DNA from 3 places in the Nonomuraea sp. NPDC003804 genome. Region 3 is predicted to be linked to each of the others. Evidence: riboswitches for the same ligand, from Rfam matches in the RefSeq annotation. Region 3 holds a riboswitch; each other region holds the start of a gene.

Region 1 (2,255 bases), on a different contig from region 3:
GCGGGCCTCCTCGCCGGTGTTGTCGCGCAGTTCGAGGAACTCCTCGATGTCGGCGTGCCAGGTCTCCAGGTAGACGCAGGCCGCGCCCTTGCGGCGGCCGCCCTGGTTGACTGCGGCGACACTGGAGTCGAGCGTGCGCAGCCAGGGGACGATGCCGTTGGAGTGGCCGTTCGTGCCGCGGATGAGCGAGCCCCGGGAGCGGACCCTGGTCCAGGCGATGCCGATGCCCCCGGCGTACTTCGAGAGCCTGGCGACCTGGCCGTAGCGCTCGTAGATACCCTCGAGGTCGTCGCGCGGCGAGTCGAGCAGGAAGCAGGACGACAGCTGCGCGCGGCGCGAACCCGAGTTGAACAGGGTGGGCGAGCTCGGCAGGTAGGACAGCGTGGACATCAGGGCGTACAGTTCGGCGGCCTCGGCGACCGAGGCGGAAAGGCCGCACGCCACGCGCAGCAGGAAGTGCTGCGGGCGCTCGAGCACGCCGCGCGTGTCGGGGTGGCGCAGCAGGTAGCGGTCGTAGACGGTGCGCAGCCCGAAGTACTCGAACCTGTCGTCGGCGCTCTCGTCCACCAGCGCGTCGAGGGCGGCGGCGTGGGCGGCCACGAAGGCGGCCAGCCCGTCCTGGAGCAGGCCGGCGGCGTGGGTGGCCGCGATCGACTCGGAGAAGGTCCGCACGCCGTGCGCGGCGGCCTCGTCGGCGATCTCCTCGGCCAGCAGCCTGGCGGCCACCTTGGAGTTCTCCGGATCGGCGATCACCCTGGCGGCGGCCTCCTCGATGGCCAGCCGGCGATCCACCTCTACGGTCTGCGTCACGCTCTCTCCTCGCGAGCTCGGCCTCGTGAGGGCAGGCGAGAGCGCGCGGGCATGCCGCGAGGCCCCCGGCCCTCCCTCGAGGCCATGGACAGGTCACACCGCTGGCAGGTCTTCGGACTCGCGGGCGTTCGTCAGCTTCCTACTGGCCGTCGCTTCCCAGGCCATGGGCCCAGTGCGTCGTGACGGCGGTCGTTCCCGCTCACCGCTGCGGGGCAGCGCCGGATTCGCACCGGCTTCCCTTTTTGCTCCGCCCTGATCGGGCGAACCAGCGACGAGCAGGATCCTACATCTAGTGGCCGCGGGCGCAACTACCCCAACATGTCGATGAGGCCGAGGTCCTTGAGCACCTCACGGGTCCGCTCGGTCTCCGACCCGAGCCACACGCCGAAGTCGCCGCCGCTGAGGGGAATCGGCTTCCACCCTCTCGTACGGCACGCATCCGCCCACTGCCGGGACCCGGTGATCTCCTCGAGGATCGCGACCGCCTGGGCGTGCTCGCGCTCGGTCATCTCCCCCGGCCCGAGCACCCCGCACCAGTCGGCGAAGTCGACCCGCACACCCGACTCCAGCAGCGTCGGCGCCTCGATGCCGTCGACCGGTTCGGCGGAGGAGACGGCCAGCACCCTGACTTGGCCCTTGTCGATGCGCTTGCGCCAGTCGCCGAGCGGCCCGGCGGCGACGGCGGCCCGGCCCACGAGCAGCGCCGCGGCGGCGTCGTGCGTGGTGGGATAGCCGGCGTAGTCGAGCACCCTGGCGTCGGCGCCGAGCCCGCGCGCGACCAGCCCGAACAGCAGGTGGTCGGTGCCCCCCTGCGGCCGGCCCGCCAGCACCGTGGCGCCGGGGTCGGCGAGCAGCCGCCCGGCGAAGTCGTCGAAGCCGCGCAGCAGCGAGGCGGCGGGCACGACCAGCACCTCGACGTCGCCCACCAGCCTGGCCAGCGGGGTGCCGGCCGCCTTGGAGCCGTTGCGCAGGGCGGTCGCGAGCGCGGGCAGGCCCGTCACGGTCAGCGAGGTCCCGCCGTCGGCGACGCCGCTGTATCTGAACTGGCCCGCCAGGACCTTCGCGACGGGGATCCACGCCTCTCCGCCCGGCACGACGGTGAAGCTGGCTCCCTGCCGGGGGACCGTGGCGCCGCACCCGGCCAGGCACGCCAGCGCGGCCACCGTCCCCGGCACGAACGCTGCCACGAACTCCCGACGGCGCATGCGCGCCCCTCCCCGTCGCCCCCAACCCTTGTACAGGATGTTATTGGATGATCACCTTGCGTCACACGTCGGGGGTGGCGGGCAGGTCGGCGGGAACGGCGAGCAGCCGGATGTGGAGGGGCCTGGCCTCCGGCGGGGCGTCGGCGGCCCGCCGGCCGTACTTCTTCAGCAGCAGGATGTACTCCTCGAAGAAGTCCTCCAGCTCGTCCAGCCGCATCCGGCCGAGCGCGCGCGACACCT
Region 2 (2,255 bases), on a different contig from region 3:
ACCCGCTTCGCCCACGAGTGCGCCCGCCTGCGCGACCGGCTCCGCTGACCGCGGAGGGCCCGCCCGTAGGAGGGGCTTTCCCGGATGGGCTTCGCGCAGGCATTCCACCCGGCGGCCGGGCGCAGGTCAGCGGTCGCCGGTCCAGCGGTCGTGGTGGACGGCGGCGTCCAGCGGGCGGCGCCGTCGCCAGCCGTGCCGTTCCAGGTCAGGGACCTCCTCCAGGTGGGAGACGGGGCCCACGCACAGCCACGCGACCGGTCGCACCACGCCGGGGACGCCCAGCAGGTCCCGCAGAAAGGACTCGCGGTAGAACGACACCCAGCCGACGCCGAGCCCTTCGGCGGTGGCGGCCAGCCACAGGTTCTGGATGGCCAGGCACACCGAGTACAGCCCGGCGTCGGCGATGGCGTGGCGGCCGAGCACCGCGGGCCCGCCCCGGTCAGGGTCGTAGGTGACCACGACGGACAGCGTCGACTCGAGCACCCCGTCGATCTTGATCCGGGCGAACCGCCGAGCGGCCTCGCCGTCGAGGGCGGCCGCGAACGTGTCCCGCTCCTGCCGTACGTGATCGTGGAAGGCGGCGCGGACGGCGCGGTCGCGCACCAGGATGAAGTCCCACGGCTGGGACAGGCCGACGCTGGGCGCCGCGTGCGCGGCCGACAGCACGCGGTGCAGCACCTCGTCGGGCACCGGCGCGCCGGTGAACTCGCCGCGCACGTCGCGGCGGCGGTGGATGACGTCGTACAGCTGGCTGATCATGGGCAGGCTCCCGCTGACTCGCGCCCCCGTGGGGGCGGTGAACGCGAGGCCGGTCTTCGGACTCCCGGATCAACGCCTGCCCGCCGGCCTTCCCAGCCCTGTCGGGCCAGTGACTGCGCTCGCGCGCGTGGGCGGAGGCTCCCCGGTAACCGCGGCGGGCCCGTGCCGGACTCTCACCGGCTTCCCGATTCTCCCCGCGAACGCGGGGCACCTCGCAACAGTTCGCCGGGCAGTACGCTAGCCGATCACTTCACCCGCCCGGTCGGCGAGGTCGGCAGGGACTCCGGCGCCCTGCCCGCGGTCCTGTCACCACGGCCGGTGCGGGCTCGTCCAGGCTTCCTCGCGCGAGGGGGGCGGTTGTGCGGCGAAGAATCCGCTTGGGGAAGCGGCGGGTAAGCGTGGGATGATGGCCGGGCCATGTCAGCCACGATGCCGCTTCGAGCTCTGCGAGCCGCCGCCTTCGCCGCGGTCTCGGTCATGCTCGGCATCGCCGCCCATGTGTTCGCCGGCGGGTCGGTGTCGGCGCCGTCGGTGGTGGTGGCGCTGCTGGTGTCGTTCCTGCCGGCCCAGGCGCTGGCCGGGCGGGAGCGGTCGGCGGCCGTGATCGCCGTGACCCTGGCCGCCACGCAGCTGGTGCTGCACGTGCTGTTCGCCGGCGCCCATGCCGTCGAGCCGGTGGTCGCCGGGCACGCGCACGGCCAGTCCTGGCTGGTGCCGGGCCTCGGCATGCTGGTCATGCACGGATGGGCGATCGGGCTGACGGCGCTGTGGATGTCGCACGGCGAGGCGGCCCTGTGGGCGCTGCTGCGGCGGCTGGCCGTACGGCTGCTCGTCGCGGTGCTGGCGTTCGTCGATCCGGCGGCCCGCACGGCCGTCCCCGCGCCGGCCGAGCGGCCGCTGATCCTGCGCTCCATCATGCTCGGCCATGAGATGGGCCGGCGCGGCCCTCCTGGCGTCATGCGCACCGTTCCCGCCTGACCTCCCGTTCGAGGAGGCCGATGCGGGCCACCCCGGGAAAGGGGTGCTCCCCGGCGTCCCTGTCGTGACGGGCGCCGGGTCGACATCAGTGCCATGACACCAGTGCCGGCTCAGCCGGAAGAAGGGCTATCCATGTTCTCGCGCGTCATCGTCGTTGTCGTCGGCGTGGCCAGTCTGGCCGCCTGTGGCGTCCAGGAGGCGGCCGACTCCGTACCGAAGCAGGTCGCCGTGGCCTCGCCGTCCGGGCCGTCCGGATCGTCCGGGCAGTCGGCTGCCGCTTCCGCGCTCACCATCACCGACCCGTGGATCAAGACCACGAAGAAGGGGATGACCGCCGCCTTCGGCACGCTCGTCAACGACTCCGGTACGGCCGTCACCGTCGTTTCGGGCAGCAGCCCCCTGTCGCCGAAGGTGGAGCTGCACGAGGTGGTGGAGTCCGGCGGGAAGATGGTGATGCAGCCGAAGAAGGGCGGCTTCGTCATCCCCGCCAAGAGCTCCCACGTGCTGAAGCCCGGTGG
Region 3 (2,255 bases):
GACCGCGTTGCCGACGCGCGCGTGCTTGGTCGGGTAGGCCGACAGCATCACCACGAGCTTCTTCTCGGCGTTCGGGACGTGCCTGAGCCGGGCGTGCCGTACGGCGATGCCGGCGACGCGGGCCGCGCGCTCGGGATCGGCCGCGTAGACGGTCAGCCCGTCCGCGTCCACCTCCTTGAACGAGAACGGCACCGTGATGATCCGGCCGTCGAACTCGGGGATCGCCACCTGCGACGCAGCGTCCAGCGGTGACAGGCCGTCGTCGTTCTCCTCCCACGCCTGCCTGCTCGTGGTCAGGCACAGCCCTTGCAGGATCGGCACGTCCAGCTCGGCCAGCGCGCCCACGTCCCACGCCGCGTCGTCGCCGCCGGCTCCGGCCGTCGCGGGCCGCGTGCCTCCGGCGGCCAGGACGGTCACCACGAGCGCGTCGGCGGTCCGCAGATTGTCGAGCAGGCCGGGCTCCGCCGTACGGAGCGAGGAGCAGAAGACCGGCAGCGCGCGGCCGCCCGCGGCCTCGATCGCGTCGCAGAGCGTCCGCACGAAGGCCGTGTTGCCCGCCATGTGGTGCGCGCGGTAGTAGAGCACGCCCACGACGGGCCCCTCGGCGGGCCCCTCGGCGGCGGACCGCTCCCTCTCGAGCAGCCCCCACGCCGGGGCCGGCTCGGGCGCCGCGAACCCGTTGCCGGTCAGCAGCACCGTGTCGGACAGGAAGGCGTGCAGCTCGGCGAGGTTGGCCGGGCCGCCGTGGGCGAGGTAGGCGTGCGCCTCGGCGCAGACGCCGCCGCTGACCGTCGACAGCTCCATGAGCTCGGCGTCGGGCGCCTGCTCGCCGCCCAGCACCACCACGGGCCGCGGTCCCGCGAGCAGCCGGTCGAGCCCCTCCTCCCAGGCCCTGCGCCCGCCGAGGAGCCGCACCACGACCAGGTCCGTGCCCTCGACCAGCGCGGGCAGGTCGTCGACCGTCAGCCGGGCGGGGTTTCCGAGGCGGTACGGCGCGCCGCTCGCCCTCGCGCTCAGCAGGTCGGTGTCGGAGGTGGACAGCAGCAGGACGGCCGTGCTCTCGGGCACAGGAACTCCTCCCTCGGGGTCCTCGCCCCGGTCGCGGGTGTCACGAGAGCGGGAGTCTCCTGGCTCCCGGATCGACGCTCACCCCGGCCTTCCCGTCCGTCGCCGGACAGTGGCCTGCGGTGGGGTTCGCTCCCCGGTCACAGTGGCGGGACCGCGCCGGCTTCGCACCGGCTTCCTCCGTCGCCCTCGTCTGTGATCAGACTAGAGGGTTTTGAACGGGTTACCATCCTCCCCGTGGACATAACCGACGTTTCAGGACACCTGCGCCCTGATGCGTGTCCCGGGGCCCTTCAGGTCCACACCGCCGCGGACGGCGCCCTCGCCCGGGTCCGCATCCCCGGTGGCTTCCTCACGGCGGCCCAGCTGGGCGAGGTGGCGGCGTGCGCGGCCGAGCTGGGATCGGGCGTGATCGAGCTGACCTCCCGGGCGAACCTCCAGGTCCGCGGCCTGCGCGTCACCCCCGCCCCGCCGGACGGGCTTCGGGCGGGTCCCGGATCGGGCGCGGCCGCGGCGAGCGTGCCGGTCTTCGCGGCGCGGATGGCGGCGGCGGGGCTGCTGCCGTCGGCCACCCACGAGCGGGTCCGCAACATCCTCGCCTCACCGCTGGCGGGACGCGCCCCCTCGTCCCTGGTGGACGTCCGGCCGCTGGTCGCCGACCTGGACCGCCGGCTGTGCGCCGCCCCCGAACTGGCCGCGCTCTCCGGCCGCTTCCTGTTCGCCCTGGACGACGGCACCGGTGACGTGCTGTCCTGCGGCGCCGACGTGACCTTCCTGGCCACCTCGCCCACCGGCGGGGTGCTGTTGCTCGGTGGGGCACGGCATGCCGTACCCGTGACCGTGTCCGGCGCGGTTCCGCTGATGCTCGCGGCGGCCTCGGCCTTCATGGAGCTGAGCGACGGCACCGCCTGGCGCGTCACCGACCTCCCGGACGGCCCTGCCCGGCTCGCCGCCCGCCTGAACCCGCCGACCACCCAGGACCCCGGCCCGGCGACTCCGCGGCAGGACGCCCGGTTCCCCGGCCCTGCCCCACAGGGCGACCAGGCTCCCGCCCAGGCCCGGCGGGGGGACGACCAGGCTCATGCCCAGGCCCGGCAGGGGGACGACCAGACCCCCGCGCAGGCCCGGCGGGGGGACGACCAGGCTCATGCCCAGGCCCGGCGGGGGGACGACCGGGGGACGATGACCCC

Evidence for each region. Region 3 has a riboswitch for cobalamin ahead of cobN (cobaltochelatase subunit CobN). Riboswitches for the same ligand answer to the same signal wherever they lie in the genome.
Region 1: it holds a riboswitch for cobalamin, as region 3 does, so the genes downstream of both, ABZX22_RS43265 (ribonucleoside-diphosphate reductase subunit alpha) here and cobN (cobaltochelatase subunit CobN) in region 3, are expected to answer to the same signal.
Region 2: it holds a riboswitch for cobalamin, as region 3 does, so the genes downstream of both, bluB (5,6-dimethylbenzimidazole synthase) here and cobN (cobaltochelatase subunit CobN) in region 3, are expected to answer to the same signal.

Annotation. Positions count from the first base shown of each region.
Region 1 is NZ_JBEXMT010000054.1:19,663-21,917, forward strand. It holds gene ABZX22_RS43265 (ribonucleoside-diphosphate reductase subunit alpha) at 1-810, opposite strand, end outside; cobalamin riboswitch at 896-1,095, opposite strand; gene ABZX22_RS43270 (tripartite tricarboxylate transporter substrate-binding protein) at 1,119-2,015, opposite strand; gene ABZX22_RS43275 (helix-turn-helix domain-containing protein) at 2,077-2,255, opposite strand, start outside.
Region 2 is NZ_JBEXMT010000015.1:213,267-215,521, reverse strand. It holds gene ABZX22_RS22110 (DUF6493 family protein) at 1-48, shown strand, start outside; gene bluB (5,6-dimethylbenzimidazole synthase) at 127-759, opposite strand; cobalamin riboswitch at 789-989, opposite strand; gene ABZX22_RS22100 (MFS transporter) at 1,189-1,737, shown strand; gene ABZX22_RS22095 (copper chaperone PCu(A)C) at 1,870-2,255, shown strand, end outside.
Region 3 is NZ_JBEXMT010000003.1:222,311-224,565, reverse strand. It holds gene cobN (cobaltochelatase subunit CobN) at 1-1,068, opposite strand, end outside; cobalamin riboswitch at 1,105-1,285, opposite strand; gene ABZX22_RS05350 (precorrin-3B synthase) at 1,303-2,255, shown strand, end outside.